DNA from 2 places in the Alteromonas sp. Cnat3-28 genome. Region 2 is predicted to be linked to the other one. Evidence: predicted binding sites of a transcription regulator. Region 2 holds the regulator's gene; the other holds the start of a gene.

Region 1 (15,881 bases), on a different contig from region 2:
CAGCAGGCTCTTTTAACAACTGATGTTACTTATCTTCATTACCCCTCAAATATTGGTATCGCTCACGCTCAGAATGTCGGCTTGAAAGTGCTCTTTAATGAGGGAAGCGACTACGCCTTTTTGCTTGATCAAGATAGCTTGTTCTCTCCCGATATTGCTGTTGAGTTAGTGAGGCAATTCCAAGACCTTGAGCAACGTTCCCCAATTGCAGCCATAGGCCCTTCGATCTATTGCCAATTTTCAGAGTGTGTCGATCAGGGTGTTCTGCAAAAAGGGAAGCAGGTTTCCGAAAAGTTAAAAACAGTAAAGCAAATCATTGCCTCAGGCATGTTAATTTCCAAACGTGCTTTTGAACGCGTGGGTGAAAAAGAAAATGAGCTCTTTATCGATGGCGTTGATCACGAATGGTGCTGGCGTGCTCGAGCCAAGGGCATGGTTATCTATCAGTCGCTCAGTGCATGTATGCCTCATCGACAAGGCGATGATAGAGTGAAAGTTTGCGGTGTGACATTCAAGCAGGGCGCACCGATAAGGCTCTACTATCAGTTTCGCAACGTACTCATTTTAGCACGCCGCCATTACGTACCTCTTTATTGGAAACTTCGTCATGTTTGTGCAATACCTCTGAGGTATCTTGTAAACAGATATTGCTTTGAGCAAGGCAAAATGCGAGGCGCTTTCATGTGGGCAGGACTCAAAGATGGATTAAAACGCAAAACCGGCCCCATAGAGCATGCATTAATTCCAAAAAGTAGTGTGAAAAAAAGCGACACTTGATGTGTAGGAAAGGAAGGATAAAGCATAAAAACTTTCACTATCGTGGTGCATTAGATATTATTTATCCCTAATTTTGTGCTTTTATCGGTGGTTTTGAGCTGTTTTGCCCATTTTCAATACACAGACGCTCTAAAAAGGTAATTGGAACATCGATTGCATTAGTCTTGCGAACAACAGTGAATATATCTCAGCTTAAGGAATAACAAACGGCTGAAAGTCGACTTAGGCGTGTATTTAGGATTTTAAAAAAGGATATTAACTATGAGTCAGGTTAGAAAAGCGGTAATCCCTGTAGCGGGCCTTGGGACGAGAATGCTCCCAGCAACGAAAGCTATTCCAAAAGAGATGTTGCCAGTGGTTGATAAGCCATTGATCCAATACGTGGTAAGTGAATGTGTTGCTGCAGGACTAAAAGAAATTATCCTAGTAACGCACGCGAGTAAAAACAGTATTGAAAACCACTTTGATACCTCTTTTGAGCTAGAAGCCACACTAGAAAAGCGTGTAAAACGCCAACTGTTAGAAGAAGTTCAGTCAATCTGTCCAAAAGATGTAACTATCATGCATATTCGTCAAGGCGTTGCGAATGGACTTGGTCACGCAGTACTTTGTGCTCGACCTCTGATTGGCGATGCGCCATTTGCGGTAGTACTACCTGACGTCATTATTGATGATGCAGCAAGTAATCCTAAGAAGGATAACCTTGCAGACATGGTTGCCAAATTTAACACCAGCCGAGTAAGCCAGGTCATGGTTGAGCAGGTTCCAGACGAAGATATCTCTAAATTTGGTATCGCAGACCTAGACGGCGCGGCAATTGCGCCAGGTGAGTCAGCGAAGATTCACAAAATGGTTGAGAAGCCGCCTCGCGACGAAGCACCTTCTGACCTTGCCGTTGTAGGCCGATACGTTCTGTCAGAAAAAATCTGGGATCTGTTAGAGTTCACGCCTCCAGGAGCCGGTGGTGAAGTTCAGCTTACTGATGCTATTGATGCATTGATGAAACTTGAACAAGTTGATGCTTACTACATGAAAGGTAAGAGTCACGATTGCGGTAGTAAGTTGGGTTACATGAAAGCTAACGTTGAATATGCGTTACGTCACCCATCGTTAGGCGACGAATTTAAAGAATACTTAGCTTCTGTTGTTAAATAGTCTTACTAGGGCTTGTTGATCTTTAGTGTAGATGAAAGAACAGCAGGCCTAAGGCAATTAAATAGCTTTAAACGATTAAAAATGCGCCCTTGCGGCGCATTTTTTGTGTGTGGAGCCAGCGTACCGCCTATTCGCTTTAGTCCTTCTATCTTACCTGTACATAGCCTTCAATTTTATTAAGCATCTTTTCACCGATACCTTTCACTTGAGTTAATTGTGCGACCTCAAGAAATGGGCCTACTTCTTCACGATATTTAATAATAGCTTTCGCTTTAGATTGTCCAACGCCGGGTAGGGTAATTAATTGCTCTACGGTCGCCGAGTTTAAATCGATACGTTGTTGTTGGCTTGTACCTTCATTAGCTTGCGCATTTCCACTATCCGCTGGTTGAGCGTGAACCGCTGGCGTTTGAATGGCTAGTGCAGATAGTACGAGTAAACCTGAGATTAATTTTTTCATCATCTTTCCTTGTATGTTGCTAAGCGCGCCATAAAGCGTTATCGGCGCAATATTTAAGTAAATGGTTTAAGTCATGTACCAAAGCGCGCTGACTTTTGTAACCTAGATGCAAGCGGAGCAGGCCTCTTTAAAAATTTCCTGTCTTCTGTTGTGACCAAGTTACAAAGCTCAGCACACTTCAACGTGTACAAAGGAAATAATAAAGGTGAACGAGAAAAGCGGTAGTCCAGTTTTAGTACAGTTTAAAGCAGGGGAGTGATTAATAGAGGCATAAAAAAACGGGCTATTAAGCCCGTTTTGAAATAATTGAAAGGTGTAAGCTCAAACGCTTATAGGCGGTCAAGAAGCGCCTGAGTGAACTCGGTTGTACCTGCTTCACCACCAAGGTCACGTGTTGTGCGATCGCCAGACTCGATAACGTCTTTTAGTGCTGCGCGAATTTTCTCTGCTTTATCGCCCATGTTTAGGTACTCAAGCATTTGCGCTGCTGCCAAGATTACTGACGTCGGGTTAGCTAAGTTCTTACCAGCAATGTCTGGTGCAGAACCGTGAACGGCTTCGAAGATTGCACAATCTTCACCGATGTTTGCACCTGGTGCCATACCAAGACCACCAACAAGACCAGCACATAGGTCAGATAGAATGTCACCGAAAAGGTTAGTCGTAACGATAACGTCAAACTGATGCGGGTTCATCACAAGCTGCATACAGCAGTTATCAACGATCATTTCAGCTGACTCGATGTCAGGATAACGCTCACCAACTTCACGGGCTACTTTAAGGAAAAGACCTGATGTTGACTTAAGGATGTTAGCTTTGTGAACAGCTGTTACTTTCTTACGACCTTCACGGCGCGCTAATTCATAAGCAAAAACAACGATTTTTTCAGCGCCGTCACGAGTGATCTTACTCATTGCTTCAGCTTCGTTACCGTCTTCTGATACAACTTGGCCAAGACCAGAGTACATACCTTGCGTGTTTTCACGAACGGTAATGATATCGATGTCTTCGTAACGTGCTTTTGTGCCTTTGAATGACATCACAGGACGAAGGTTTGCGTACAGTTTGAACTGCTTGCGAAGACTAACGTTGATTGAAGTAAAACCTTCACCAACGGGGGTCGTTAAAGGACCTTTAAGCGCAACTTTGTTTTTTGCGATTAGGTCTAAAGTTTCTTGAGGTAGAAGCTCGCCATGTTCTTCCAGTGCGACTAGGCCAGCATCGGCATAGTCATAGGCAAAGTCACAGCCAACCTTATCTAAAATTTTTGTGGTTGCATCGATAATGTCCGGGCCAATGCCGTCACCGCGAATGACTGTAATACGTTGCTGAGTCATGTGGAGGGATCCTCTGGTAATTCTGTTGTCAAAATCGTTAGGTTTATTCAATTTGTAGCTTGGCGTTTATGAGCCAATTTCTGCCTGCTTACTTATTATAATGGAAAATGTAGGGAAAAAGGGTTAAGCACTGCAAAAGTTGCCGTATTTTATACGATACCTGGCGCAAGTTATAGCCATTCGTAAAGATTAATTAAATAGCCGAGTACGATGTTTAGGAGTAAATGGCGTTACTGCGCGAGCGGACAGAACAAAAGTGACCCATTAGCGTCTAGCGCGTTTACCACATCATCTCGTCGAATACCTAGGATATTTAAAAGTGTTTTGATATTGATATCCTGAAGTAATGAATAAATATCCTGATTAAATAAGCACGCTTTGGCGAGAGCGAAGCTCAACACCAGAATTGCTTGTTCCTTTTGAAGTGATTTAGGAACGTCCGTACTTACTTTACTGCATTGGTGTATAACGGCACGCCACGTCGAGCTTTGATGCCAACTTCCAGCAAGTTCAGAAGCGATTGCTAGCCAAGGCGTGTCAGATTTGACCTTGAATGCGCTATTAATGGACACAGCTTTGCTGAGGTCGACGGGTAATGCTCGTGACACTTTAAACCCTGGTAGCGTGAACAAGGGAGTACAAACAAAGGTCATAGTCAATGCGGCAGATTGCGGCGAAAACTTCGAATCGGCGAGTTGTGCGAAATAGCTTGCAAATGAACAAGCCAATAAAGTTAATTGCTTGCACATGCCCATCAGTGGAAATTGGTTTTGCGTTAGCCGTTCTAACAGAGCAAATTGAATAAGCATGTCACCCACACGTTCAATGCCGTAGGTCAAAACCGCCTGTTTAATGCTTTTAACCGGAAGCTGAAGACGGTTGTCCTGACTCGCAGTGTGCATCAAAAAGTGATTAAACGTGGGCACGCTTTCAATTTTTTCGCAAAGTTGTTCAATATCTACATCGCGCTTTTGCAGCTCATCGATAATAGTTATAAGAGCTTTAGGGGGATGCTGAATTGCGAATGTAGAAGGTAAAAATGGTGTGCCGCCATGATTTACTCTCGCAGTGGCGGTATCAGTGTAAAGAGCAACAAAGTGCTCAAACGGCATTGTTAGTGAAATGGGAGAGCGTATTGACGATAGAGGCAGCCACTTTCCATCTTCATCGTCTTGACTAAGCATAAATACGTAGCCGTGATTTTGCTGAATGTCGACTAGCGCGCCCGGTACGCCGTTTGCGTAAACCTTTGCGCCAGGTAGCACACCATTAAATAGGTTGATAAGTGGTGCAATAAGGTGACGATGATGTGCTGGAAGGCGTAAAACGATCTGAGTGAAAACCTCACGATAATCTGCTTTTTTTGTTTTAGTAGCGAAAACATTTGCTAGGAGACAAAGCCTTTGAACCATATTAAGCCGAATGTCTGCAACGTAGTTAATGGGCTTGTCTGACCGAAATGCTTTTTGAAGTTTAATGATATCCAGCCAAATCGAGAGATTGTGTTTACGCAAAAAGCGAATGATATTGGCCGTTTGGTCGCTTGGTGTTCCTTTACTTGAAAGCCAGAGGGATGCGAGTAAAGACGCAAGCACATGTTGTAAATAGTGGTCGTTTAATCGGCAAAGCTTGCCAAACAGCGCCAATAATAAAAGATGTTGAGTATCTTTGGGAAGGTCATTATCGATGTGTAACGTTGCTGCAGCAAGCGCTGGATTGGCGTTTACTAAGGTCAGGATCCGTTTAGCGATTTTCAACCAATGGTTTATACGCTGCTCGACAGAAAGTTCAGTGTTACCTAACTGAACCAGGCGTTTAAGCGTGGAAATGATGTCGCTCACTCCCCATCCTTCTAACTTTTTTGGTAACTGGAGTAAGCCCCTTCACCCCATGCAATAAGTTTGTCGTTTTCAAAAAGTAACGGTGTACATTCATCTTGCGTGGTTAAGCCGTCAGCGCGCACATGTTGTGTCCTGAAAAACATAACCTGTATCGCCGTTGCTCCTTGTCGCTTAGCTTCTGTAATGTCAGGTGAGCCTAACAAAGCCAAAACCTCTTCTCTTGTACTGCCCAACTTCAACTTGGTAATTTGCACACGGTTATATTCTTCACGGTCTTTCCAATCCATATTTTCTGGCTTATCGGGATAGAACGCGATAACCATAAAAACAAACACCGCATAAAGGGCGATGCCAGCTAAAATTAGACGAATAACCTTGGTATTCATGACCGTTACTTCTCGTTTTTCTTTACTTTAATGTTAGTGTTAATCACGAGTGGGACGCATTTCCATCACGTTGAGAGAAAGCTTGATGCTTTAATGCGTAAAACAATACTCTTTAGTAGTGTAACGCAAAACGTCTGCCAAGCATAAGTAGTAAACGTAAGCAAATGCGTCTTATCACGGTTATCGGTTATTCATTACCTTATTTTTCATTCTTCACAACGTAACACGGTTCATATGCCGTCCCCGGGAGCTTCATTCGGTGCTGTTTTACAAAGGATTCTAGCAGCGTATCGACTTTTTCCATCAGTGCACTGTCACCAGTAAGTTCAAACGGACCATGTTTTTTAATTTGGGCAATACCCTCTGCTTTAACGTTTCCTGCGACAATACCCGAAAACGCTTTTCGCAAATTAGCGGCAAGGTCACTTTTGCTTTGATCCAAATGAAGCTGAAGTGCAGCCATGCTTTCATGAGTTGGAATGAAGGGTTGTTGAAAATCTTGCTCTATCTTTAACGACCAGTTGAAGCTAAAAGCGTCACCCATGGCACCTCTAAACTGCTTCACTTTTTCAAGCTGCTTCTTCATAGTGCGGGCAACTTCTTCCGGGTCGTTCACAATAATTTGATATTTTGATTGCGCTTGTGAACCAAGCGTTGCACCGACAAAGGCGTCAATAGCCTCGAAATACTCTTCGCTACCAGCAGGGCCAGTCAATATAAAAGGGAAGGGCTGCTGTGCATTTCGTTCATTCATCAAGATGCCAAGCAGGTAAAGCAGTTCTTCTGCTGTACCAACACCTCCTGGGAACACGACGATACCATGGCCCAATCTAACGAACGCTTCTAGGCGTTTTTCGATATCCGGCATGATAATGAGCTCGTTTACTATGGCATTCGGTGGCTCAGCAGCAATGATACTCGGCTCTGATATACCAATGTAACGCCCGGTTTTATGGCGCTGCTTAGCATGACCAATGGTAGCGCCTTTCATTGGGCCTTTCATTGCCCCAGGGCCGCATCCGGTACAAATATTCATATCACGTAAGCCAAGTTGATAGCCTACTTCTTTAGTGTATTTATACTCAACCTGATTTATAGAGTGGCCACCCCAGCAAACAATAGTGTTTACGCCGTCGTTACCCTCAAGTGCTTTGGCATGGCGTAGCATGTCAAAAACCATATCGGTAATGTCGTTACCTTCCGCCGGTGCGGTTTGGTGAAGAAATGCATACTTATTACCCATGTAAAGCAAGTCGCGCAGTACAGCGAAAAGATGTTCGTGTACACCACGTACGAGTTGCTCATCTACGAACGCTACCTCGGGCGGATTGACGAGCTCAATTTTTACGCCTCGTTCACGACGTATGAGCTTAATTTCAAAATTCTCATAGGGGGCGAATAGCGCTTCGAAATTGTCTTCATCAACGCCGCTGTTCAATACAGCAAGGCAGCAGTTTCTGAACATAGCGAAAAGCTCGCTATTAGTGGCATCTTGAAGGCGAGAAACTTCTACTTGCGACAGTTGGCTCATCCAGCCAACAGGGTTAAGCTGCACTTTCTTCATACTTTACTTCCTATAAGTCAGTGCTTAAATCAGTGACTACGAGATTGCGGCCGTTACGTTTCGCTTTATAAAGGTATTCATCGGCGCGCTCGAAAACCGTTTCTGTAGTATCATTTTCACCGAAACAGGTTGCGCCGAAAGAAGCGGTAATTTTTACTTTTTCTTGCTTAAATTTGAACGGCATAGCAGCGAGCTTTGTTCTAACTTCATTAAGCTTTTTATCAATATCTGCCATCTGCGTGTTAGGCAGCAGCGTAACGAACTCTTCTCCCCCCCATCTGGCAACAAAATCATTTTCTGACAGGCTTTGTTTCAGAAACTTGCTCACCACTTGCAGAGTTTTGTCTCCTGCAGCGTGACCAAACCTATCGTTGATCGATTTAAAATGATCAATATCAACAACGGCAACTGCCAGAGTATCCCCACTAGATTTAAAGTGAGCATACGCTGCGTCTAATTTTTCGTTATATGCTTGTCTATTAGGAAGGCGTGTTAGCGGATCGGTTCGACTCTGCATTGCTTGCTCGGCGAGTTTCTTTTTATAAACGCTGGTTTGTTGCTGAAGCGTATCTATGCGCGACTGCATTGAAGACAGCAATGCCATTAGCGCTTCTTGGCCTTGCTGATCGTTGCTTTGCTGCTCGCTTAAGGTGCTTACAAGCTTTTCAACCCGAAACTGGGTCTGCTCTTTAAGGGCTTCTAAGGAGCTGCTTTCTGATACAGCTTCTTCTATGTGGCTAATCTCACGCTTAAGCTGTTCATTGCCCGCTTGGCGTTGCTCGAATTGGGCTTGACTCCCCTGAATGGTATTGTTTACATCGTTGCTTACTTCACCTAGCGAACGGTGTAGGCTCTGAATGACTTTCCCTGTCAGGCTAGCCTCTGACATGGCGTCTTGCACAATCATCCGCAAAATTACAACGCAGCTTTTCAGTAACTGGTCTTCATCCATGCCGTCATCGAGACGTTGCTTTATGTCATTGAGCTGAGGATCATTCGGTTTTTTCTGCGCGTATGAAGTAATCAAATGATTAAGTTCAACTAATATAGAGCGGTAGTGAGGATTGTCATCTTTAAGCGAGCGAGTGGTCGAATTTTCTTGCTTGTTCGATGGCGCTTCAACCGACCCGGTTGGTTCGAGGCCTACCATTTTCTTGTTAAGTGCAATGCGGTGAAGGGCAATGGCTTTTGCGTATAGTTTATAAATACTAAATATATCGCCCACAGGCTGATTCAATTTAATCAACTCTTGTGTTGTCAGCCCTTTCAACTCACTGTCTTGAAAAACAATTTTCTGCAGCTGTTTCATCGCATCTTCTAGCGAAGATACAGTATCAACGCTGTATTTTCTCAGAGTTATTTCTTGGTGCTGTAGAGATTTATTAAGCTTTTCAATACTGACCGCCGCTAGGCTGAAATTTGGTGTGCCAGATAGATGGCCACGCAATACCTTGAGTTCAGTATCTATTTTATCGGAGAAGCCCTCGTAAAATGCTGAGAGCTTCACAATAAACTGGCAAAGAAGCGCATTATTTTGTTTTAAAGTTTGTAGTTGTTTTGCTTCCATAATCTCGTCTTAGTTCTAATTCACTGTTACCGCCGCGGCTGTGTTAGCTTTAGGGGTGTACTTCACCGTAATATTACTGACGTGCTTGACGATGATTGGCATAAGGCGCTTCATAATTCGAACGGAAGGGGTTGATGTCTAAACCGCCTCTTCGTGTATAACGAGCGCACACCGTTAACTTATCTGGCTGACAATGTTGCATTATGTCGTTGTAGATGCGCTCAACACACTGCTCATGGAACTCATTGTGTTGCCTAAAGCTAATCAGATATTTCAAAAGCCCTTCATGTTCAATAGCTTTTCCTTCATACCTAATTTGAATACTAGCCCAATCTGGCTGACTTGTGATTAAACAATTAGATTTAAGTAAGTGGGAAATAAGCGTCTCTTTTACTTCTGCACCACTCTTAGCCAGAGCTAAAAACTGGGTGTTGGGGGAGTATTGTTCGATTTCTACATCAAGACTATCTAACAATGTCCCTTCAAATTCTTTAAATTGCAAAGAGGTAAACTGCTCGGGAAGAATTAGCTTTACCTCAACAGTCTCGCCTGCACATGCTGATAAATCAGCCTGTAGCACCTGTCGTACGTCCTCTGCCGAGGCAAACTTTGTCTGATTGAAGCTATTTAAATAGAGCTTAAATGATTTTGATTCAATTAAGTTTTCTGAGGTGATAGGGACATGGCATTCTAAAATAGCAACATTGGGCTTACCTTTTAAATTAAGCCAAGAAAGTTCGTATCCAGTCCAGGTATCTATACCGTCGAAAGGTAGACTAGAGTTAGCGAGATCCAATGTGTCGCGGCTTAAACTGCGCGGGACGCCTTGCAACAAGCCGGGGTTATATTCAAATTCGTAGTCAACCTGTTTACCCAAAGAGAGGTCATCAGGTGCAGTGATAGTAATTTTTTGAGGTGAATTGTCAGTCGACATGTGAACCTTTTATCCATCTACGTGGGGTTTGAATAAGAGAACTGCAGTGGCGAACTAATGTCGTGCAGTATAGTCGAAACAACCCCAGTATTGACTTAACTGTTTAGTTGTATAGTGTACCCCAAAAATACGCAGGTAACGTCATAATGGCTCTAACAATTTCCGCACAATTAGATAAATTTGTATCATCTTATGTCGAACACACCAAGGGAGAAGGGTTAAAGATCGTATATGATAGCGAGTGGCCCTCGCCGTGCTATGAAAAGACGGCGCAAGATGGGGAGTTTGTTAGATGGACACCAACACTGCAGTCGCCCCCGCAGTCTTTCAATAACGTTGAAGAGGCGCTATCGCTAAAGCTAAATCCAGAATACTGTGAATACTTCACTCGTTACTACAGCGATAATTTAAGGGCTGCCGCCCCTCAAGGTCGCTGCGAGCTTCTACAAGTTTTCAATAGCGAAGACTTTGAGCGACTACAACAGAACTTGATTGGCCATTTGCTAATGAAGCAGAGGCTGGGGCAAGCGCCAACGTTGTTCTTTGGGTTGACTGATGAAGAAGATTTTATCTTAACGGTTGTCAATGAAAGCGGTGAAGTTGCACTCGAGCAGGTAGGTAAAGAGCCTTCTCAAATTCTTGCTCCGTCTCTTGCGGCATTTTTGGAGCAACTTACGCCCACTATGTAAGCTGTTTATTTAATTACATTGTCTGGCAGGTATAAAGTAGCCTGCCGGCAAAAGTCATTACTACTTTGCGCTAATTACCTCATTTAGCACACGTTTTAGTTCTGCCACTTCTTTTTCTAACGTCTCTACTCGTGCTTGCAGACTACTAACTTGCCCCGCGCTATTAGTTGAATTTTGTTGCGAGTCTTCTTTTTCGCTTGGCACATCTAATTTAGGTTTATGCGCGTTAAATCGCTTAATTGCCTCAATGGCTTCGGTTACCGATACTTTAAAAGGAGCCCTAGCACGTAAAATCCCCACCGACGGTGTTTTACCTTCTTTATGCATTTGAAGGCATAAAATATGGAGCTGCTGTAAATTAGAATTACTCATAATTCGAAAATGATTCAATGTCGTCAAAGTTAGCAGTGTAGCTTGTGTGTATAGTCAATTTCACTAATAAGTTACTTATCTCACTACTTTTTTTTAAGAGTTCAATACTGGTGAAACTATAATTTATATAAATATCAGTATCTTATATTTTGGCCTTATTCTTGTTTATTCAGTCCTAAATTACGTTATCACTTGTGCATACAATGGTTACTTTTCTCGCGTATTTATGTCTATTCAGTGTCGGTTCACAAAGTAGACGTAGTATCAAATAAAAACAACACACATAATTTAAGGAATACACATGAAAACGGTTCTTCTTTCTTTAGCTTTAGCATCTTCAGTTTTACTTTCAGGCTGTGTGGTATCTGTAGGTGGAGGGTCAGATAGTCACTATGGTGCCGATTGGGAAGATAGAGAGTTTAATAATCGCAAACACATTGCGAATCTTGAGACAGGGACAAGCTACGAAACTGTGCTGAGAAAAATGGGTGTTGCTGACTTTAACGAATTGTTCGAAAAGCAAGACGGCACTTATCGCGTACTTTACTACCGTACTCAAAAAACAATGGGCGACGGTATAACTACAAAAGACGAGTGCACCCCATTAGTTTTCAGAAACGGCAATTTGGTAGGTTGGGGTGACAGCGCCTATAGCTTGATGCACTAAACACGCTTCAATTTTAGTGACTAAATATAAAAGCAGAATTTATCTTTACTTTTAAATGTTAATAAAAAGTTAACATGTGAGGGGTTTTCGAGTAGGCTAAAGTTTGAACAGCTTGTGAGGTGGTTGGCGCAATGTTAAATGCGGCCGCATTTTTATCCACCTTGCCCATCTTATTTGAATGGGCATTTGCAACTAACAACTTTGCGTACAAGGAGCCCCTGATGAATACCGATGCGATTAATAACGCAATAGCCCCCTTGCAAGATACGGTTAAAGCTATCTACTTATCTGTTGATGACCTGAAAGTTGCTGCCTCCATTCTTTACAATGCATACGTAGACGACCCCCTTTTCATCGACATTTTTCAAGCAGAGAAAGAAGGCTATGAAAGCCGCCTTCGTTCCGCGATTCGCGAAGAACTCAACGCATTCTGGGTTGCAGAACAACCCATGATAGGTCTGTTTGATGACGACAGGCTTATCGCTGTGGCGTGTTTAACCGCACCCGATGCGGCATTTGGTTCAGGACGTTACTGGCATTGGAGATTGCGAATGCTTTTGACGGCCGGATTATTTGGTACTAAGCAAATGTTAGAAAAAGAAGAAAAAGTACGCGCCTTAGTACCCGCCGACAATTTCCATATGTTGAGCTTTATCGCAGTACATCCTGATTATCAGCACCATGGTCTTGGACATATTTTATTAGGTGCAATTGACAGCGTTGTAGAAGAAGACGCCAAAAGCGAAGGCATCGCGGTTTTTGTCACCGTGCCTTCCCATCGTCACTTCTTTAACGACGACAATTATCAAATCGTTAGTCAACTTCATTTGTCACATATAGACGGCGATATAATGTTTAGGAAAAAACAAAACTAGTATATTGCCAGGACACCTATACTGAGGTTCTAAAATGGGTTCTAATTTAATGCGTTCAGAATTGAACGCATTAAACAAAACACTGTTTACCTTTCGGACAGTACGTAATCGCGGAACTCGTGACTTTTCGGAGTTACAATTCTCGCCGGTAAAGGGCCGGTATAACTCGATTTCATAAATCTTTGTATATTATCGATATCCGCTAACGAGCCGTTGATTCGATCGATAACTTTTTGAGTGACTAAAATGACACCTTCTCGGGTAACTGTGAAGCCTTGTTGTTTTGCTATAGCGGTATCAGCAATTACGAAGTTAGGCGGGATGTTTACCCCTTTATCAACAATTACATTAGCTAACCTGGCTTCACTGCCTACATTTACCTCGGGTAGCAACACGCTTTTATCTATTATTGACCCTGTGCCAATACTAACATTTGATGACAAAACTGACTGACTCACAGAGCAACTGTTTAACTTACAGCCTGAACCCACTAATACTTGTTTAAGTTCACAGCAGGTCGAGTGGCTACCATTAGTAATTTCGGTGGGCGCCCGTGAAAAAGAGCTTCCCCAAATAGGCCACGTGGGATCGGATAGGTTTAATAAACTTGAGTTATTCAGCAAGTCCATATGAGCTTGCCAATAGCTGTCCAAGGTGCCCACATCTCGCCAATAGGGAATTTGCGCACCATTGGGGCTACGAAAGCGATGAGCGAAAACTCGATGCTGAGCAATAATTGAAGGTATGACGTCTTTGCCGAAATCATGCTCAGAGTTAAGCGAGCCAGCATCTTCGGTGAGTAATTTGAACAATACATCAGCGTTAACTACATAATTACCCATGGAAGCCAAACAATAGTCAGGAGCATCGACCAGTGCATGGGGAACGCGGGGCTTCTCATCAAATGCGGTAATTTGACTATTGCAATCAACCTTTAACACCCCCAACTGATTCACGGCTAACTCAGTAGGCACTTCGATGCATGACACTGTCATTTCAGCATTACTCTTCACATGGGTAGTTAAGAGTTTACGGTAGTCCATGTTATAGACATGATCTCCTGAAAGAATCAAAACGTTTTTCGGAGCCACCGACTTAATATAACCCATGTTCTGATAGCACGCGTCTGCCGTTCCCTGATACCAGCTTTCAGACCGTTGTTGTGATGCCGCTAAAATATCCAATCGACCGCCAAAGCTGTTGTTCAACGGGCTCCAATGCTGCATCAAATGGCGAATTAAACACTGTGACTTATACTGAGTCAGCACGGCAATTTGCTTTAGACCTGAATTAACACAGTTCGATAATGGAAAATCTATAATACGACAGTGGCTCCCAAACTCTAGTACAGGCTTAGCGCGCATTTTGGTTAATTCTTTCAACCTTGAGCCCTGGCCACCGGCCAAGACTAAAACTAAGGTATCTTTCATTATCTGGTAAATATCTGTTTCAGCATTCATATCAGGCTCCGAATTCAGCCGTCCCTGGCGCTATTTGTATCTAGTCTGTTATCTCAATCTTACGCTGTAATTCCTGTGTTTTAGCCGATTTAGGAAGAAGTATCTTGAGTACTCCTTTCTTAAAATTTGCGTTAATAGCATCTTGCTCTACGCTCACAGGTAACCTGAAACTACGCTGAAAACTGCCGTAACTACGTTCCATCACGTGTATGTTGTCTTCTTTATCTTCATCGCTTTCATACTTCTTCTCCCCGCTTATAGTGAGAATGTCGTCTGACAGCGATAGTTTTATGTCCTTACTCTCTAACCCCGGTAATTCCGCAGTCAATTCATAGCTTTTTTTACGCTCAACAATATCGACCTTGGGCGTAACGAAATCTAGTTTGGTGTCTATAAGACCGGAGGACTCTTTTGAAAAGGGAAAATGACTAGAAAAATCTTGAAAGAAGTTATCAAGGGCCTTTTGTCCAAAGAAGCTAGACAAGAAGCTGTTTGATTTACTGTCACTGGAACGATTAGTTATGGGTAAATTACTCATAATAAGTCTCCTATCGCAATAATAAGTAGATTATGGTGAGCCGAACTACCTAAGCTTTGACTTATCAGCTGCTAATAGTTAACAAGATTTAATCGCTAATGATATTGATCCCAGTCAATATAAGAATAGTTTATTTTTTAATCGATAGTGGAAAAGGTATTGCAAATTTTCACCGCGCTTTAGACAAGCGTAAACGGAGCACGATTAGATATTCGCTCTTATATGCTTATAACTAATATGTCGTCTGCATTGCTATGCCATTGAGGAAAAGTACCGTCCATTAAACTTGTAGTCACAAGCTTAGCTTTCAAAGTAACTCAAGATGTAGGTAAACTTTGTTAACGCTTTCTTGGTTGTCCTCTCGTTTCCTAGCATATTTACAAAAATGCATTTTTGCCTCATTCGCTTGTAAGACATTTCCCACAAACGCTGTGAGTGATCTTACCTAAATTCTGAAAGAAAAAATTATACTAAAGTATAAAGTCTTTGATTCTATTGCATATTTTTAAAAGTAGTCGAAAGTCGTACAAAAAACTTTCTTAAATCCCTGTAATTCAATATGGCGGTAATAATTGGAAGGGATACTATGAACATGTCACAAGGAAACACGACGAGTCACGGATTGAGTAAGGAATCATCAACGGAATAAGTTAGGACAACTTAAGGATGAGACTCTCACAAGGCAGTGAGTAAAGGGAAGAGAAAGCAGATAGGATGCTGCATTAAACGGACGTTGAAAACGGATTTGATAGGGAATAAAGGAATTCAAGGACGAGAAACGTGATAGGACATCACAAACAGGACGTTGCAGGGATAAAGGGACTAAAGCTAGCAAGGAGCTAGAGGCAAGGAGCCAACGGCAGGAGAGCCATCAAGGAATTTCTAGTTTGCATGGACGAGCAAACCAAGGATGAAAGAAGGACATGCTAAAGGATTAGCAAAGCTGTAGCAGGATGTGCAGCGAAAAATGGAACGAAGGAAGGGATCGTCAGCGGAGCCTGACAAGGACAGCCTCAGGATGAGGAACACTGCATGTAGGATGTGCAGTAATTTAGGAAAAAAGGAAAGGGACCTACGCATGGAAGTGTAGCTCGCACAGGAAGGCGCGAGAGTAGATGGAAAGGGGCGTATACGGATTTTAATCGGGAAGATTTTAGTCGCAAAGGATCGCGGAGAAGGATACTCAAAATTCCAGGAAAAAGGGGAGCCGCTAGGTTCCCCTTTTTTTGCGTTGTTGTCCCGTCCTGAAATACGTTGAC
Region 2 (15,881 bases):
TACACCTTGGTCGGATTCGAGATAGGTGATATCGCTAACAAGCACATGCTTTGCATTATGCAGACCTTCTTCCTTAAGTAAATTTGGATGCTTTTTCATCCAATGTTTACTGAATGTAGTTTTGGTAAAGCTTTTCTTTGGCTTAACGAGTAGCCCCTCGCTCCTTAAGTAAGTAAAAAAGCCATCTCGACCTAGTTTAATCCCATGCTCAACCAACTTTGGTTTTATAAGTTTATAGAGCTTACGCGTCCCTATTTGCGGCATATACTTGCGCCAGTAAAGTACCCAATCTTTAATTATCGATAGCTCTGCTCTTCTACATTCCATGCGAGAAACAGCCTGGTAAACCGACTGTCTCGATACTCCCACAACCCGGCATGCTGCCGCCAAATTTATTTCTTTTCTTTTTTTGGCTTGCCAGACGTACCGGATAAGTACTTTTTTCTGAGACCCGCTCCATACTCGTTATCCATAATATCTACCATTCCATTAAGGATTTTATTACGGAGCTTTTCGTCAGCTAATTCTCTCTCGAGACGTTTTATTTTTTCGGCTGGTGTTTCTTTTGAACTTGGCATAAGTGGATGCTGAAATGGTTTCGACCAGTCGAGTCTACCATGCTTTCTGAGCCAAACCAGTACCGTCGACCTTCCTTGTATTCCGAAGTGAGCTTGTGCCTGTTTATAAGTGAATTCGCCTTTTTCTACACGCTCAACCACACCCAATTTAAAAGCTAAGGTGTAATCACGCTGTGTGCGCTTAGGTCTTTGATTACTTGAAGTTGTCATAAAGAAGTCCTCTTTATGTCAACGTATTTTAGGACGGGACAACAGGTTACAAAAAAGCGCGCTTAGTGCGCGCCTTATTTAACACTTAAAAAGGACTAACCGCAGACAACGCTAGGGCCGTTAAGCGCCGCTAGTTTGGTGTTTAGCCTATCGAAATCCAAAATAGTAATAAGCTTGCCGTCTACTTTTATGATGTTGTCTTTTTGAAAACGGCTTAACAGACGACTAATCGTTTCAATCGTTAACCCTAAATAGTTTCCAATTTCGTTGCGCGTCATGGTTAAGTGGAATTCTCTATGGGAAAAGCCACGCTCTTCAAAGCGCTGAGAAAGATGTGATATAAAATACAATAAACGCTCTTCTGCGGTTCGCTTGTTTAAAAGCATGATCATGTCGTGATCTTGTTTTATTTCAGCGCTCATGAAGCTCATGATTTGGTGGCGCAGCTTTGGAAATTGCACTGACATTTCGTCGAGGGTCTCGTAGGGAAGCTCACACACCATGGCAGTTTCTAACGCAGAGGTATAGCTTTGGTGTTTGTTCTCTCTTAATGCATCGAAACCGATAATGTCACCAGGAAAGTGAAAGCCGGTAATCTGTTCTTCACCTTCGGTATTAGTCACAAATGATTTGAATGAACCGGTTCTCACTGCAAATAGAGAACGGAATTTATCACCAGTTTGAATCAGCGTGTCACCTTTATGAAGCGGCTTCTTGCGTTCAATAATATCGTCAAGAGACTCGATTTCTGTTTTGTTTAACGCCACCGGTAAACACAGGTGACTGAAACTACAGTTTTGACAGTGAATAGAAAATTGGCTTCCTTTGCTCATAATGCACGCTCTCTAAAAGAATACCCGACAATAATACACCCATTTTTAAACGATTGCGCCATGAATAAGATAAGCGGCATATATTGCCATTATTACTGCAATAATTTGTCTAAAATGATTATGTTGAAAACTTCGAACAATATATTGGCTACCAGCGCTTGCAGCGAGCAAGGTGGGTAATGTACCCAAACCGAAGAAGAACATAATAGCAGCGCCTTCTAGCGCGTTACCCGCCGCGAGAGACCAGGTAAGTGTGGAATACACCAAACCGCAAGGAAGCCAACCCCAAATAAAACCATAAGGCAACGCACTTAAAGGGGTCTTAAATGGCAAAAAGCGTTTTGAAAGCGGCTGGACTTTGGAAAATAGGCCTTTACCCGCATTTTCCAGCACTGTTAAGCCAGTCCACCACTTACCCAAATAACACGCCAGTAGAAGCAACATGATTCCGCTAAGTAGGGAAAGGGCATAGTTGGCAAGAGGTATATAATCTGCTGCAATTTTTCCAAGTGCCCCGGTTATTGCTCCGGCGATAGTGTAGCTCACTATACGTCCCATGTTATAGGCAAGGGTATAGGGTAGTGCTGAAGCGCCTTTAGGCGATACCATCCTTAGCGCAGCGACAATTCCACCGCACATTCCCACACAGTGAACTCCACCGGCTAAGCCGATAAGAAAGGCAGAGAAGTAGTTAATCCCTTCCATGTGGCGCTTGGCTTTTGTCTACTTTACTGTCTTGAAGTTGCTTGCGTTGCTCAGCTAGCTTTTTTTCTTCTGGCGGAAGATCATCGTCAAACAGTATGCTATAACCTTGGCGATCTAAATCTTCAAATTGATTGGTTTTCACCGCCCAAAAGAATATCACGATAGCGACGGCAACAATGATGATGGCGATTGGAATTAATACGTAAATAATACTCATGCTATTTGCTCAAGAGTCGCGTTGAGTTTGTGACCACAATGATACTGCTTAACGACATACCAACAACAGCCATCCACGGTGAAAGTAGGCCTGATACGGCGAAAGGTAAGATCAAAACGTTGTAACCTACCGACCAGCCAATATTTTGCCTTATTTTTTGCTTCACTTGGTGCGCAGTTCGAATAAGTTCTGGTACAGAAAGCAGCTGATCGCCAAGCAGTATCACGTCGGCGGCAGTTTTAGCCACGTCTGTGGCATTACCCACTGCAATTGCCACATCAGCACTGGCAAGAACTGGAGCGTCGTTAATACCGTCACCCATCATCATCACTTTCGCGCCAGATTGCTGCATAGCTTGAACGGCTTCGTACTTTTGCTCAGGTGTTAGGCCACCTTTAGCGGTCGAAATTGGCAATGGTGCGGTAAGCGCATTAACGTTTTGCTGTGTATCACCACTTAAAACGGCGAGGGTATGGCTTGCAGCTAATATATCGAGAGTTTCTTGCGTATCTTCTCTTAGTGAATCCTTTACTTCATACGCCGCCATAATACGCCCCTTAACCGTGAGAAACACGTTAGCTGAAGGGAACGCTTCAATGAGTTTTAGCTGAGATTCGTGAACGCTGAATGCTGCAGAACCCATAGAAAACAACGTGTCATTGATCTCACCGCTGATACCACCTCCTGGCGTAACGGTAAAATTAGTCACTTTGTGTACCGTGCTATCGATAACGTCAGCACTGCCGCTAGAGGCAGAATTCTCGCTAAAGGCTATACCGTCGCTAAAGGCTATACCGTCGCTAAAGGCTATACCGTCGCTAAAGGCTATACCGTCGCTAAAGGCTATACCGTCGCTAAAGGCTTTGGCAATTGGATGTTCAGAGCGTGACTCCAAAGCGCGTGCAATTGATAGCGCACTGTCACTATCCACACCGTCTGCGTACCAGGCATTTGAAATAGTGAACTTGCCTTTTGTGAGCGTACCGGTCTTGTCTAATGCGATAGTGTCAATGTCAGTAATTTGTTCAAGCGCATCGGCCCGTTTTAATAAAATACCTTGTCTGTTTAACTTTGCCATAGCACAGGTTAACGCTGATGGCGTAGCCAATCCTAATGCGCAAGGACAGGTGGCAACCAGCACCGATATGGTGATCCAAAATGCCTCGTCGCTACCCTGATACGCCCAAAAGCCATAGGTTAACGCCGAAATCAGCAATACCGCAGTAACGAAATAGCGAGAAAAATTATCGGCTATCTGCGCTGCTTTAGGTTTACTCGCCATCGCACTTGCTTGCAGCCGTACAATTTGATTTACCAGCGCATTTTTGAGGGTCTGCGTAACCGTAATGGTTAGCGTACCATCTTGACAAACCGTGCCGCCGTATACCGGGCTACTGTTCGACTTACGCACGGGGTTAAACTCGCCGGTAAGCATAGATTCGTCAACCGCTGCGTTGCCGTCCGTTACCACCCCATCAATGGGGACTGTTTCACCAGGCTTCACCAGCACTACGTCGTCAATTTTTAGCTGCTTAGCCAGACACTCGGTTAGGCTGCCATCCGGATTTACTTTGGTAGCTGATACGGGCACATACTGCATCATATTGGCAGAGATTTGTGCGGCGCGATGACGACTGCGATGTTCTAAGAATCGGCTAAGTAACAGCAGAAAAATAAACATACAAATGGATTCGAAATACACTTCACCTTGCTCTAATACTGTAGAACGAATTCCAGCAATGTAAGTACCGAATATTGCGAGCGTAACGGGTACGTCCATATTAACCGTTTTGGCGCTTAGCGCTTTAGCGGCGCCCATATAAAAGTTGCTGCCTGAATACAGCACCACAGGTGTAGTAAGTGTAAGGGCAACCCAATAAAAATATTGGCGGGTCTCTAACTCAATGGCGCCAAACCAATCAAAATAAAGCCCCGTCATCAGCATCATTACCTGCATGGTCATAATGCCTGCTAGGCCAAGCTTTTTAAGAAAGGTTTTTTGTTCGCGCTTATAGCTGGCTTCGTGTTCGTCGGGGTGAAATGGTGACCCAACATAACCAATGCGTTTTAGCGTAGATAGAATTTGGCTAAGCTTAATTTGAAACGGTGACCAAGTGACTAAAGCGCGGCGCTCTTGTACATTCACCGCGACTTGCTTTATTCCTTCAACTTTTGACAACTGCTTTTCGATAAGCCAGCCACACGCAGCGCATGTAATACCTTCAAGGGTCAACTGAATCTGTTTGTCCTGACCTTCTTCAAACACGAACTCTTCTTGAAGGGAAGGGTCGTCATAGACTTTTAGCTTATCTAACGTTTCTAAAATACTGTCGTCAGATTTTTGCGCCGGTTCGGTTCTAAACTGGTAATAGTCTTCAAGGCCGTTGTTAACGATCGCTTCAGCTACCGCTAAGCAGCCAGGGCAACACATGTCTCGTTGTTGCCCTAAAATGACAGTAGTAAATTTCCCATTGTCTGGACTCGCTATAGGCAAGCCGCAATGGTAACAGTCGTGCTTCGTCATTATGGATTGAATTTCATTTTGCCAGTGTGGGGCAGATAGACCGTGTTTTGAATTTTCCAGCTATCATCAATCGGCGTCAGCGATATGCGCCATTTACCGTCAAGGTTTTCTTCAATAAAGCCGCGATAAATACCGTTAGCGTCGCGACTCAATAAAACGCTAACATCGCGCTCTTCTAGCGTTACGTGATAGAAACTTAATTTAACCGCGTTACCTTCTTGAGGAATCCCCGAATGAAATTGCAGCGCTATGCTTCCATCTTCAATGGTTAAATCAGTGGTGATATTCATGCGGCGGGCTATGGCTTCTTTGTCCAGACGGGCATTAATTGCTTTTCCTTCTTTGTAGTAGTCGTCTACCACCAAGCTATCTTCGGTAGAAATAGCAAGGTTTAATAACACGCCACCCATGATGAGGGTAATGATAGGAACGGCAATTAAAAACCAGGGCCAGAACTCTTTATACCAGGGTCTATTCATCGAAATCTTTTCTCGTATTTACTTCACTAACAACATATTTATTTTTACTTCCCCAACTACACGTAAAGCCGGCAAATAATGATAAATATAGTGTTGGCGAGACATGTTAAAAGTGTACAAAGAATGTTCGCATGGCACTCTCTATACCGCTGTATTTTCTCATAAAAAAAGCCCCGTAGTAACGAGGCTTTTTAAGATATTTAATGATTTAAATCATTAATCATTTGAAAGGCTGTATACATACGCTGCAACAACGTGAATTTTGTCATCACCCAAGGTTTTCTTGAATGAAGGCATTACACCGTTACGACCGTAAGTAAGCGTTTCTGTTACCGCTCTGTGGCTGCCGCCGTATAGCCAGATATTGTCAGTAAGGTTTGGTGCACCAAGTGCTTGGTTACCTTTACCGTCCATACCGTGACAAGCCGCACACGCTGCGAAACGAGCTTTACCTGCTTCTGCAAGCTGAGGGTCCACATCGCGACCGCTTAAACTAAGTACGTAGTTAACCACTTCTTCGATACCGTCTTCACCCATAGCATCTAGCCATGCTGGCATAGCTGCTTTACGACCAAGCGTAAGAGTTTCAACGATTTTCGCACCTGAACCACCGTACAACCAGTCGTTGTCCGTTAGGTTAGGGAAGCCGCCATTTTGACCACGTGCATCAGAACCGTGACACTGAGAGCAATTTTGTAGGAACAAACGCTGACCTACTTTATTTGCTTCTGGGTCTTTAGCCAGTTCTTCAACAGGAACTTGTGCATACGCTTCGAAGATCGGATCGAACTTCTCGGCAGCGAAATCTAGTTCACGGTCATATTCTACTAGGTAGCCTTGCTCTTTAGCATCAATACGCGCCTGAGCTGACTCTTCTAGCGATTGAATATTTTGGTTAGAGCTCTTCCAACCCAAAATACCTTCATACGCACCTAGGCCAGGATAAAGCGCTAGGTATAAAAAGCCCCAAACGATGGTCATGTAGAACATAATTGTCCACCAGCGAGGAAGTTGGTTGTTCAACTCCTCAATACCATCAAATTCGTGGCCCATTGACTCACCTTCAGCTACGCCAGTCTTGTTAGAAAGGCACCAGCGAAGAAGGAAGTAGCAACCAATGATTAACCCTAGGGTTATCACTGAAATCCAAATTGTCCAAAACATACTCATGAGTTCGAGACTCCTGCTAATCTTCTTTTGATTTTTCTTTTTCTTCGTCTGCAAACACTAGGTTTGCAGCTTCATCGAATTTTTTCTTGTTGCGGCTGCTGAACGCCCACCATACAACACCGATGAAGCTTACAAAGACGATGACAGTAAAAATGCTGCCTACAATTCCCTGGTCCATATTATTTCAAATGTGTGCCAAGAGATTGTAGATAAGCAATAAGGGCCTGCATTTCCGTTTTGCCCTGTACTGCCGCTTTCGCACCCGCGATATCTTCGTCGGTATACGGAACGCCAAATCCACGGAATACTTCCATTTTTTCAGCTGTTAACTCGCCATTAAGCGTGTTTTCCGCAAGCCAAGGGAAACCTGGCATATTCGACTCTGGTACCACGTTACGAGGATTAAGCAGGTGAACTCGGTGCCATTCGTCGCTGTAACGACCACCAACACGTGCTAGGTCAGGACCAGTACGCTTAGAACCCCAAAGGAAAGGGTGCTCCCATACTGATTCGCCAGCAACGCTGTAGTGACCATAACGCTCTGTTTCAGCGCGGAATGGACGGATCATCTGGCTGTGACAACCTACACAACCTTCACGGATGTAGATATCACGGCCTTCAAGCTCAAGCGCGGTATATGGACGTAAGCCTGTTACTGGTTCCATGGTTTGCTGTTGAAACATCAACGGCGTTATTTGAACCATGGCACCGAAGCTGATAGCGATAAGGATTAATACCGTTAACAGACCGACGTTCTTTTCAATTAACTCATGTGCGTTTTTCATTATTCGTCTCCTTTACTACGCCGGCTGAGTCGCTGGGTCTGCAGCGATACTGCCTTTAGGTGCACGAACGGTTTTCCATGTGTTGTATGCCATAACAAGCATACCTGCTACCACGAAACAACCACCAATGAAACGAACCACATAGAAAGGCTTAGACGCTTCTAATGACTCAACAAAGCTATAGGTTAACGTACCGTCAGCATTTACTGCACGCCACATTAGACCCTGTAGTACACCAGACATCCACATTGCTACGATGTATAGAACAACACCGATAGTTGCGAACCAGAAGTGTACGTTAACTAGCTTCGTGCTATACATAGCGCGCTGACCGAATAGCACTGGAATTAAGTGGTAAATTGAACCAATTGAAACCATTGCAACCCAACCTAGAGCACCAGAGTGTACGTGACCAATTGTCCAGTCAGTGTAGTGAGACAGTGCATTAACGGTCTTGATTGCCATCATTGGGCCTTCGAAGGTAGACATACCGTAGAAAGACAATGAAACAATAAGGAAACGCAATACTGGGTCGGTGCGAAGTTTATGCCACGCGCCAGATAGCGTCATAATACCGTTAATCATACCACCCCAAGATGGAACGAATAGGATAATAGACATCACCATACCTAGTGACTGAGTCCAGTCTGGTAGGGCAGTGTAGTGAAGGTGGTGAGGACCAGCCCAGATATACAGAGAGATAAGTGCCCAGAAGTGAACAATTGAAAGTCTGTATGAATAAACCGGGCGACCAGCTTGCTTAGGTACGAAGTAGTACATCATACCAAGGAAGCCCGCAGTCAGGAAAAAGCCTACCGCGTTATGGCCGTACCACCACTGCATCATAGCGTCTACTGCGCCTGCATACAGTGAATACGATTTGGTGAAAGATACCGGAATAGCCATGCTGTTACCAATATGAAGAATTGCAACAGTTAACATGAACGCGCCTAAGAACCAGTTTGCAACATAAATGTGCGAAACTTTACGGATTACTAGGGTTCCGAAGAAGTTAATGATATAAGCGACCCAAACCAGTGCCAAAAGGATATCAATTGGCCATTCTAGTTCAGCGTATTCTTTTGAGCTGGTTAAACCCATAGGCAGGGTGATAACAGCTAAAACGATAACGGCTTGCCAACCCCAAAAGGTAAATGCGGCAAGTTTGTCACTGAACAGTCTTACCTGGCAGGTACGCTGAACGATGTAGTACGACGTTGCAAATAGCGCACAGCCGCCGAAGGCAAAAATAACGGCGTTAGTGTGCAACGGACGCAAACGTGAGAATGTTAGCCATGGTGTGTCAAAGTTAAGCATAGGTGCAAATAACTGCGCGGCAATAAATACCCCTAGGCCCATACCAATGATACCCCAGACTATGGTCATGATGGTAAATTGCCTAACTACTTTATAATTGTAGTCAGGTTGTGCTTGGCTTATTTCACTCATTTTAATGAATCTTCCACTTCAAATGAACTATGGTCTCCAACTGCCGGAATAGTACGGTCGAGACGTGTATCAGCTAAGGAATAACGCTTCACACCGAGCTCGGAAAGAGTAATAATTATTGTCTCCAAGCCAGTTGGTACGCGGATGATAAGGTTTTTAATTACAAAAAGATACCATAAACTACCTAAGCTTGATCTCCGTCAATGAAGAAATACACAAAATTTAAGAAATGCTAAATAACGATAACAATAAACGATCAAAATTTTTACATTCCCAGCTTCCATTAGTGGCTATTATTGTTGTAGCCGTGTGTGTATACCTTGCACATAAATTCCAGTCATCGGTGTTAAAAGACACTAGCGTAGTTAATGGAATAGGAAACAGCTGCAACTTTGTCAATGAAACTTGCGAATTCTTAATTGATGACAGGTTAGCAATTGCCACTTTTTCAGCCATGCCTGAAGCCGAAGAGTCAGTAACGGTTAAGCTCTTAGTTCCTGAGGGAGAGGAAATAGAGAGCGCATGGATTGAAGGGGTAAACATGTATATGGGCAAAATTCCCGTGCTGTTAGATAACGATGGTCAAGGAAAGTGGTCAGGTTGGTTTATGTTAGGTAGCTGTAGTGAGCCAGTGATGAAATGGCAGCTACGTCTAAATATTAAAGATAAAGAAAGCCCCAGCTATTTGTATTTTGTTACACAGCAGTAACTGTTTTAAAAGCAATAAGACTCTCCCTAAAGAAAGGGGAGTAAACAAGCAAAAAAGGCCGCTCTTTATTTAAGAGCGGCCTTTTATTAATTACCTGTAAATTGTAGCGTGAACGCTATTTCTTACATTTGAGACTGAAGGTAGTTTTGAATACCTAGTCGCTTAATAAGGCCAAGCTGCTGCTCTAGCCAGTGTGCGTGATCCATCTCTGTATCGTCTAGTAGTACAATTAGCATGTCACGAGTAACATAGTCTTTCTCGGTTTCACAAAGCGCAATAACTTCACGTAACTTTGCATCAACTTCATATTCAACACGTAAATCGCTTTCAAGCATTTCAGGTACATCTTTACCCACCTTGAAGCCTGTGCGCTTCGTCATGTCAGGCGTACCTTCTAAAAACAGCATGCGTTCTATTAGCTTAGTTGCATGTCCACGCTCGTCATCAAATTCATGATCGATGCGTTCGTAAAGCTTATTCAAACCCCAATCAAGATACATCTGAGAGTGAATGAAATACTGATCCATGGCGGCTAACTCATAAGAGAGTAGTTCGTTTAAGCCATTGATGATTGCTTGGTTACCTTTCATTAGTCATCTCCCATTACTTGCGCTTGTAGGTAGTTCTCTATACCCATAGCATCAATTTGGTATTCTTGCGTTTCAATCCAGTCTAGGTGCTCTTCTTCATATTCAAGAAGGTCTTCAAGCAAATCACGAGAAACATAATCCTGCTTTTCTTCACATAGCGCGATAGCTTCACGAAGTAGTGGAAGCTGTTCTTTTTGAAAACGCGCATCACATGACAGCATTTCAACGGTATCTTCACCGATATAAAGTTTGCCTAACGCTTGAAGATTAGGAAGGCCCTCAAGGAATAAAATGCGCTCGATAAGATCGTCCGCTTGCTTCATGTCCTTGATAGACTTTTTATAATTCTTTTCGTTAAGTTCAGAAAAACCCCAGTTTTTGAACATACGAGCGTGCAGAAAGTATTGATTTATCGAAGTAAGTTCACTTGTCAGTACTTCGTTCAATTTTGCAACAACTTGTTTATCACCTTGCATTGTGTAAACCCTATTAACGTATTTGCGTGAAGTTTAGTCTAAATTTGACCGCATGTCAAAAAAGTCTTTGTAAAACAGTTGTTTACAAACGATAACGTTTCTCAATTCATCCATTGTTCGCATTTAGAACAGCATTACTGTTGTGCATGCGCATAAGCAAGACTTTCTTCAGCAAAACCAAGCCCTGCTTCGGTAAAGAAGTTGAAGACTTTATCTACACCATTTTCTAATAGATGTGACACTTCATCCTCATAGCGTGCAATGGCTGCGACTTTTCCAACATAGCCCGCGTTTTTAAGCTGACGTGTGATGTTTATTGAGTCCTGGATAGAAGGCAGAGCAAGCAAAACAAGCTGAATCTGTTTGATATCTAAATTATCCCACAAATCGACGTCTTCACCGTCGCCGCATATTACGTTTAAGCCTTCGTCTGATAACTCTTTTACTTTTACTCGGTCGGCGTCCATTCCCCATACGCTCACATCACTTAATTTAGATAACGCATTGAAGGCACCGCGACCAACTCGTCCCATCCCCAACACTAAAAACTCCGCGTTGTGGAGAGTAGGATAAATGTCTTCTTTTAAGCGCTCGTTTTTCTCAAAACGTTTAATGGTGTGTTTATGATTGTGATATTGAGAATGGGAATTGCGATAGAGCACGCTGGTAATAACGAATGAAATAGATACGGCTAAAGCAATCACCACTAACCAAGAGTTTGCCAATAAACCTAATGAAACGGCTAGCGCGCCAACAATAAGGCCAAATTCACTGTAATTTGAAAGCACCAAGCTGCTCAAGTAAGCCGTGCGACCGCGAAGGCGAAGTGACGTAAATAAGCCGAAAAAGAGTGCTGCTTTTAACGGTATAAATAAGCAGAACACGATAGCTAGGACAATCATACTAAGATCGGGAAGGGCGGTAAGACCGATAGTAAGGAAGAAGCCGATTAAGAAGAGATCCTTAAAACTAAGCAGCGACTTCGCTAGCTCCGAAGCCTTTTCATGTTGGGCTAACATGATTCCAAAGATTAGTGCCCCAAGATCGCCTTTAATGTTAACCAGCTCAAACAAGTGATAGCCACCTAAGGCGAGGATAAAGCCAGTAAGCGGAAGCAGTTCACCGTGGCCCGACTTATTAATCATTTTGTTTATGATTGGCATTGCTGGGAATAAGGCCAACAACGCAAGCGCCCACACAGAGGGGAGCTTTCCAGTTGCTGCAACAAGGAAGATAACAGCAAAAACGTCTTGCATGACCAAAATGCCAATGGCAAGGCGGCCGTGGCGGGTTTTACTTTCGCCACTTTCTTCTAATACTTTAACCACGCACACTGTGCTACTGAAACTAAGGGCAAAAGCGATAAGCGCAGCGCTTTTCCATGTAAGCCCATCAACGAAATTTGCAGCAACCGCACCAATCGCATAGACGCAACAGGTAATAACGCCCACCCATACTAAGGTATGTGAAACGCTTCCCGCCCAAACTTCTCGACGACTCAAATCGCGGATGTTAAGTTTCAGACCGATGGTAAAAAGCATAATGGTGATGCCCAAGTTGGCTATTTGGGTTAAATCTTCAGTGAGCGTGTAGCCTGCAAAATTTAATAAAAAGCCAGCTACCAAGTAGCCAACTAAAGGAGGAATGCCAATAAGTTTAACCGTTAAGCCGCAAACAAATGCGAAAAAAAGAAATGCATACTCCATGAATTACCTTTCAGAAAATGTTGAACGTAAAATCCGTTACCTTTGTATAGGTCACATCATCTATTAACCAGTGATAGCTACAAATCGCTCTCTCAACTCGCTAATTGAAAGGTTTTAGACTAGCATGCAATGGCTTGTTTTCGCAGCTAAAAAAGCATTGTAATTGCACATTTTGGTAACGCGTAACCCAATTGAGCTAAAAGCCGGCTCAGTATATTTAACCCCTAAATCAGTCATTTACCGCTAAAGTAAATCTAGTTCCCGATTTCAGGTGTATTGAACAGGGTTGTAGGCATATTATTTTGTTTAGATATGACCAAAAATAAAGAAGGATTTTGAATGCGTTTAACAATTATAACTGTGCTAACCCTGCTGGTCGCTTTCAATGTGGTGATTGGCGTATTGTGGGCGCCCGTGTGGTGGTTTTTACTTTTATCAGTCACGCTACTCATTTTTGGTCTATATGATGCCTTCCAAACAAAACATGCCATTTTAAAGAACTTTCCATTAATTGGCAGGGTACGATGGACTGTCGAGGGACTAAGGCCCTACATCCAGCAATACATCATAGAAACCGATACTGGCGGAGCACCTATTTCCCGCATGTTTCGTTCGATTGTTTATCAACGTGCGAAAAACAGTAGAGAAACTGTTCCCTTCGGTACTCAGCTAGATACGTATAAAGATGGGTATGAGTGGATTGGCCATTCTTTATCTGCTCGCGAAGTGGAAGACATGGATGAAGATCCCCGAGTGACGGTAGGTGGCCCTCATTGCAAAAAGCCGTATCGTGCAAGCATACTTAACATAAGCGCAATGAGCTTTGGAAGCTTGTCAAAAAATGCCATTTTGGCGCTAAATAAAGGTGCTGCAAAAGGCGGGTTTTACCATAACACAGGTGAGGGTGGTCTAACCCCATATCACCTCGAAAATGGTGGCGATATCGTTTGGCAAATTGGTACGGGATACTTTGGTTGTAGAAGTAAAGATGGCGGTTTCGATCCTGTTCTTTTTGAAGAAAAAGCCAAACTCGACAATGTAAAAATGATAGAAATAAAGCTAAGCCAGGGCGCTAAGCCTGGACATGGTGGTATTTTACCTGCGTATAAAAATACCCCTGAAATAGCTAAAATAAGAGGGGTTGAGCCTGGAACTCAAGTTGATTCTCCCCCTAGACATAAAGCGTTTGCAACGCCTTTAGAAATGGTTGATTTTATTAGTCAGTTACGCAAGTTAAGTGGATATAAACCAGTGGGTATTAAGCTGGCGCTGGGTAGAAAAAGTGAGTTTATTGCCATGTGCAAAGCCATGGTAGAGAAGGACGTAACGCCAGATTTTATAACGGTAGACGGGGGCGAAGGAGGTACCGGCGCCGCACCGCTTGAGTACACAAACTCTATAGGATTTCCTCTGCGTGAAGCGTTGGCGTTTGTTGACGATTGTCTCACTGGTTTTGGTATTCGCGACAAAATTAAAATCATTGCTTCTGGAAAAATCATTACCGCTTTTCAGTTAGCGAAAAATCTAAGTTTAGGCGCCGATCTATGTAACAGTGCCAGAGGAATGATGTTGGCACTTGGATGTGTTCAGTCGCTGTCATGCAATACGAATAAATGTCCGACCGGTGTAGCAACGCAAGACCCCAAGCTTGCCAAGGGCTTAAACGTTGAAGACAAGTACGAGCGCGTGTACCGCTTTCACAAAAAAACTATTCATGCGCTGATGGATATCTTGTCTTCTACAGGACATGTGAGAACTAGCGAACTAAATCGTACCCATATATTTAGGCGAGTAGATCAGTGTCATATTGCGCGTTACGACGAAATTTTCCCGTTAGTTAAAACAGGAAGTTTCTTAACCGACGACGTTCCCGATAGATTTAAATTACACTTAAAAGAAGCAAATTCTGAAAGCTTTATGCCTTGTAGTTTATTGGCAGAAATAGAGAAAGAAACGAAAGCGGTATCTTAAAAAAACTAAGCCATGACTCCTAATCAAATACCGATTGTGGAGTCACGCTTAACGATTTTTAATGCCTAAAACTGCGAGTTAATCTTTAGATTGCTCGCTTGGAATACGCAGTTGATAGAGGCGGTAATCACTAGTCCTGTAGGGTGTTACTTTATATTTAGGCTGAAGATACGCCACTAAATCTATTAGTTCGGAAACGGTTAGCTCGTCGTTTACAACTCGCATTAATGACACACCGTCTTCGCTGGTGAAACTGGCAGGCTGTCGAGGAGTAAGTTTGTGTGATGGGTTAATAATACTTGTCACCAACTCTGCATAAGTTTTAATTCTTCCACTGCTGCCTCCCAACGGAATAGGCTTCGCGACTAGGTATTGCGCATTGTCGGACTCTTTTTCTCCTGCAATTCTGTGACAGTCTTGGCACTGATACTTTTTAAATACCAAATAGCCTTTTTCCATATTGCCTTCTGGCAAGCTAAAGCCGCGAGGTGACTGCGCGCCCTGGTCACAGGCGAAAAGGAGAAGCGTTGCTATAACAACTATTGCCGTTTTCATACTCATTTCCCTCTTTCTTTTACGGTAAGGATACGTAATGTTCGCTAGAATTAATGTGCATACACTGATTATGAATGAGGCTGCAGACTAATCATTGACCTAGCTCAAAGAATAATTATTTGTATAGCACTACTATTTAATGGAATTAGTTAACGGTATGGTAGAAAAGCACTGCTACCTAACAAAAATTGAGGACAGCCACAATGCAAGGTTACGAGACAATTTTAGTACCTATAGATATTTATTCTGACTACGAATTAGTGGTGGAGAAAGCCATTGCAATAGCGGGCAATAGTCACAAAATTCACCTCCTGTATGTTGCTTATCCACAAACCAATGTAGAGCCTTACGGACTATTTTTAGAACGGGATTTTTCAGAGGAAGTAAGAGAGCAGGCAATAAGGCAATTAAAAGACGTTGCCGCAAAACACGATATACCTTACAGCCACATCAATGTAGAGATAGGTTCACCTGCTGATGAGATTCACCATATGGCCGAAAAGATTAATGCAGATCTCATTGTTGTCGGCACCCATGGCCAGAGCGGTCTTCGTTTGTTACTTGGGTCAACGGCCAATGCAGTACTACATGGTGTTAAAACAGACGTGCTAGCTGTGAAAGTATAAATTAATGCGGCGATTAGCGTCGAAAATGCCTTAAATATTCATGATAAATACCTTCGCCGTCATGCAGATGTAACGAAGGTCAGTTACGTTTTGTAAAGCTGTAACTAATCTTAAAATTACTTATCATGATAACGAAACGGAAAGGTATTTTACGTGTACTCTATGCCACTTACTATTCACTTAAGGGGCTTCGAGCAGCCTTTTTAAGTGAAGCTGCGGTCAGACAAGAAATTTTCGCAATATTGATAATGACACCTATAGCGTTTTTCATCGACGTTACGCATGTAGAACGTATATT

The links. Region 2 encodes FNR, which switches genes on or off when oxygen is low (the NO sensors DNR and NnrR bind a similar motif). Its sites were predicted from a motif close to TTGATCTAGATCAA; they were not measured.
Region 1: a site for FNR is predicted at 14,727-14,740, ahead of MHM87_RS17785 (Hsp20/alpha crystallin family protein). Genes of this name have one in related genera too.

The regions. Positions count from the first base shown of each region.
Region 1 is NZ_JAKREY010000023.1:40,475-56,355, forward strand. It holds gene MHM87_RS17715 (glycosyltransferase family 2 protein) at 1-777, shown strand, start outside; gene galU (UTP--glucose-1-phosphate uridylyltransferase GalU) at 1,039-1,932, shown strand; gene MHM87_RS17725 (helix-hairpin-helix domain-containing protein) at 2,078-2,392, opposite strand; gene MHM87_RS17730 (isocitrate dehydrogenase) at 2,722-3,729, opposite strand; gene MHM87_RS17735 (histidine kinase) at 3,960-5,570, opposite strand; gene MHM87_RS17740 (DUF3192 domain-containing protein) at 5,582-5,956, opposite strand; gene ppnN (nucleotide 5'-monophosphate nucleosidase PpnN) at 6,156-7,520, opposite strand; gene MHM87_RS17750 (GGDEF domain-containing protein) at 7,531-9,087, opposite strand; gene queF (NADPH-dependent 7-cyano-7-deazaguanine reductase QueF) at 9,161-10,021, opposite strand; gene syd (SecY-interacting protein) at 10,168-10,710, shown strand; gene MHM87_RS17765 (hypothetical protein) at 10,771-11,082, opposite strand; gene MHM87_RS17770 (DUF3192 domain-containing protein) at 11,384-11,749, shown strand; gene MHM87_RS17775 (GNAT family N-acetyltransferase) at 11,971-12,624, shown strand; gene glgC (glucose-1-phosphate adenylyltransferase) at 12,711-14,084, opposite strand; gene MHM87_RS17785 (Hsp20/alpha crystallin family protein) at 14,125-14,622, opposite strand.
Region 2 is NZ_JAKREY010000001.1:108,540-124,420, forward strand. It holds one part of gene MHM87_RS00530 (IS3 family transposase) at 1-437, opposite strand, end outside; one part of gene MHM87_RS00530 (IS3 family transposase) at 437-788, opposite strand; gene fnr (fumarate/nitrate reduction transcriptional regulator Fnr) at 884-1,621, opposite strand; gene MHM87_RS00540 (sulfite exporter TauE/SafE family protein) at 1,667-2,326, opposite strand; gene ccoS (cbb3-type cytochrome oxidase assembly protein CcoS) at 2,313-2,543, opposite strand; gene MHM87_RS00550 (heavy metal translocating P-type ATPase) at 2,545-5,067, opposite strand; gene MHM87_RS00555 (FixH family protein) at 5,067-5,546, opposite strand; gene ccoP (cytochrome-c oxidase, cbb3-type subunit III) at 5,763-6,716, opposite strand; gene MHM87_RS00565 (cbb3-type cytochrome c oxidase subunit 3) at 6,733-6,894, opposite strand; gene ccoO (cytochrome-c oxidase, cbb3-type subunit II) at 6,896-7,501, opposite strand; gene ccoN (cytochrome-c oxidase, cbb3-type subunit I) at 7,517-8,950, opposite strand; gene MHM87_RS00580 (hypothetical protein) at 9,180-9,659, shown strand; gene bfr (bacterioferritin) at 9,782-10,249, opposite strand; gene bfr (bacterioferritin) at 10,249-10,725, opposite strand; gene MHM87_RS00595 (cation:proton antiporter family protein) at 10,860-12,431, opposite strand; gene MHM87_RS00600 (FMN-binding glutamate synthase family protein) at 12,771-14,402, shown strand; gene MHM87_RS00605 (c-type cytochrome) at 14,481-14,957, opposite strand; gene MHM87_RS00610 (universal stress protein) at 15,161-15,583, shown strand; gene MHM87_RS00615 (diacylglycerol kinase) at 15,709-15,881, shown strand, end outside.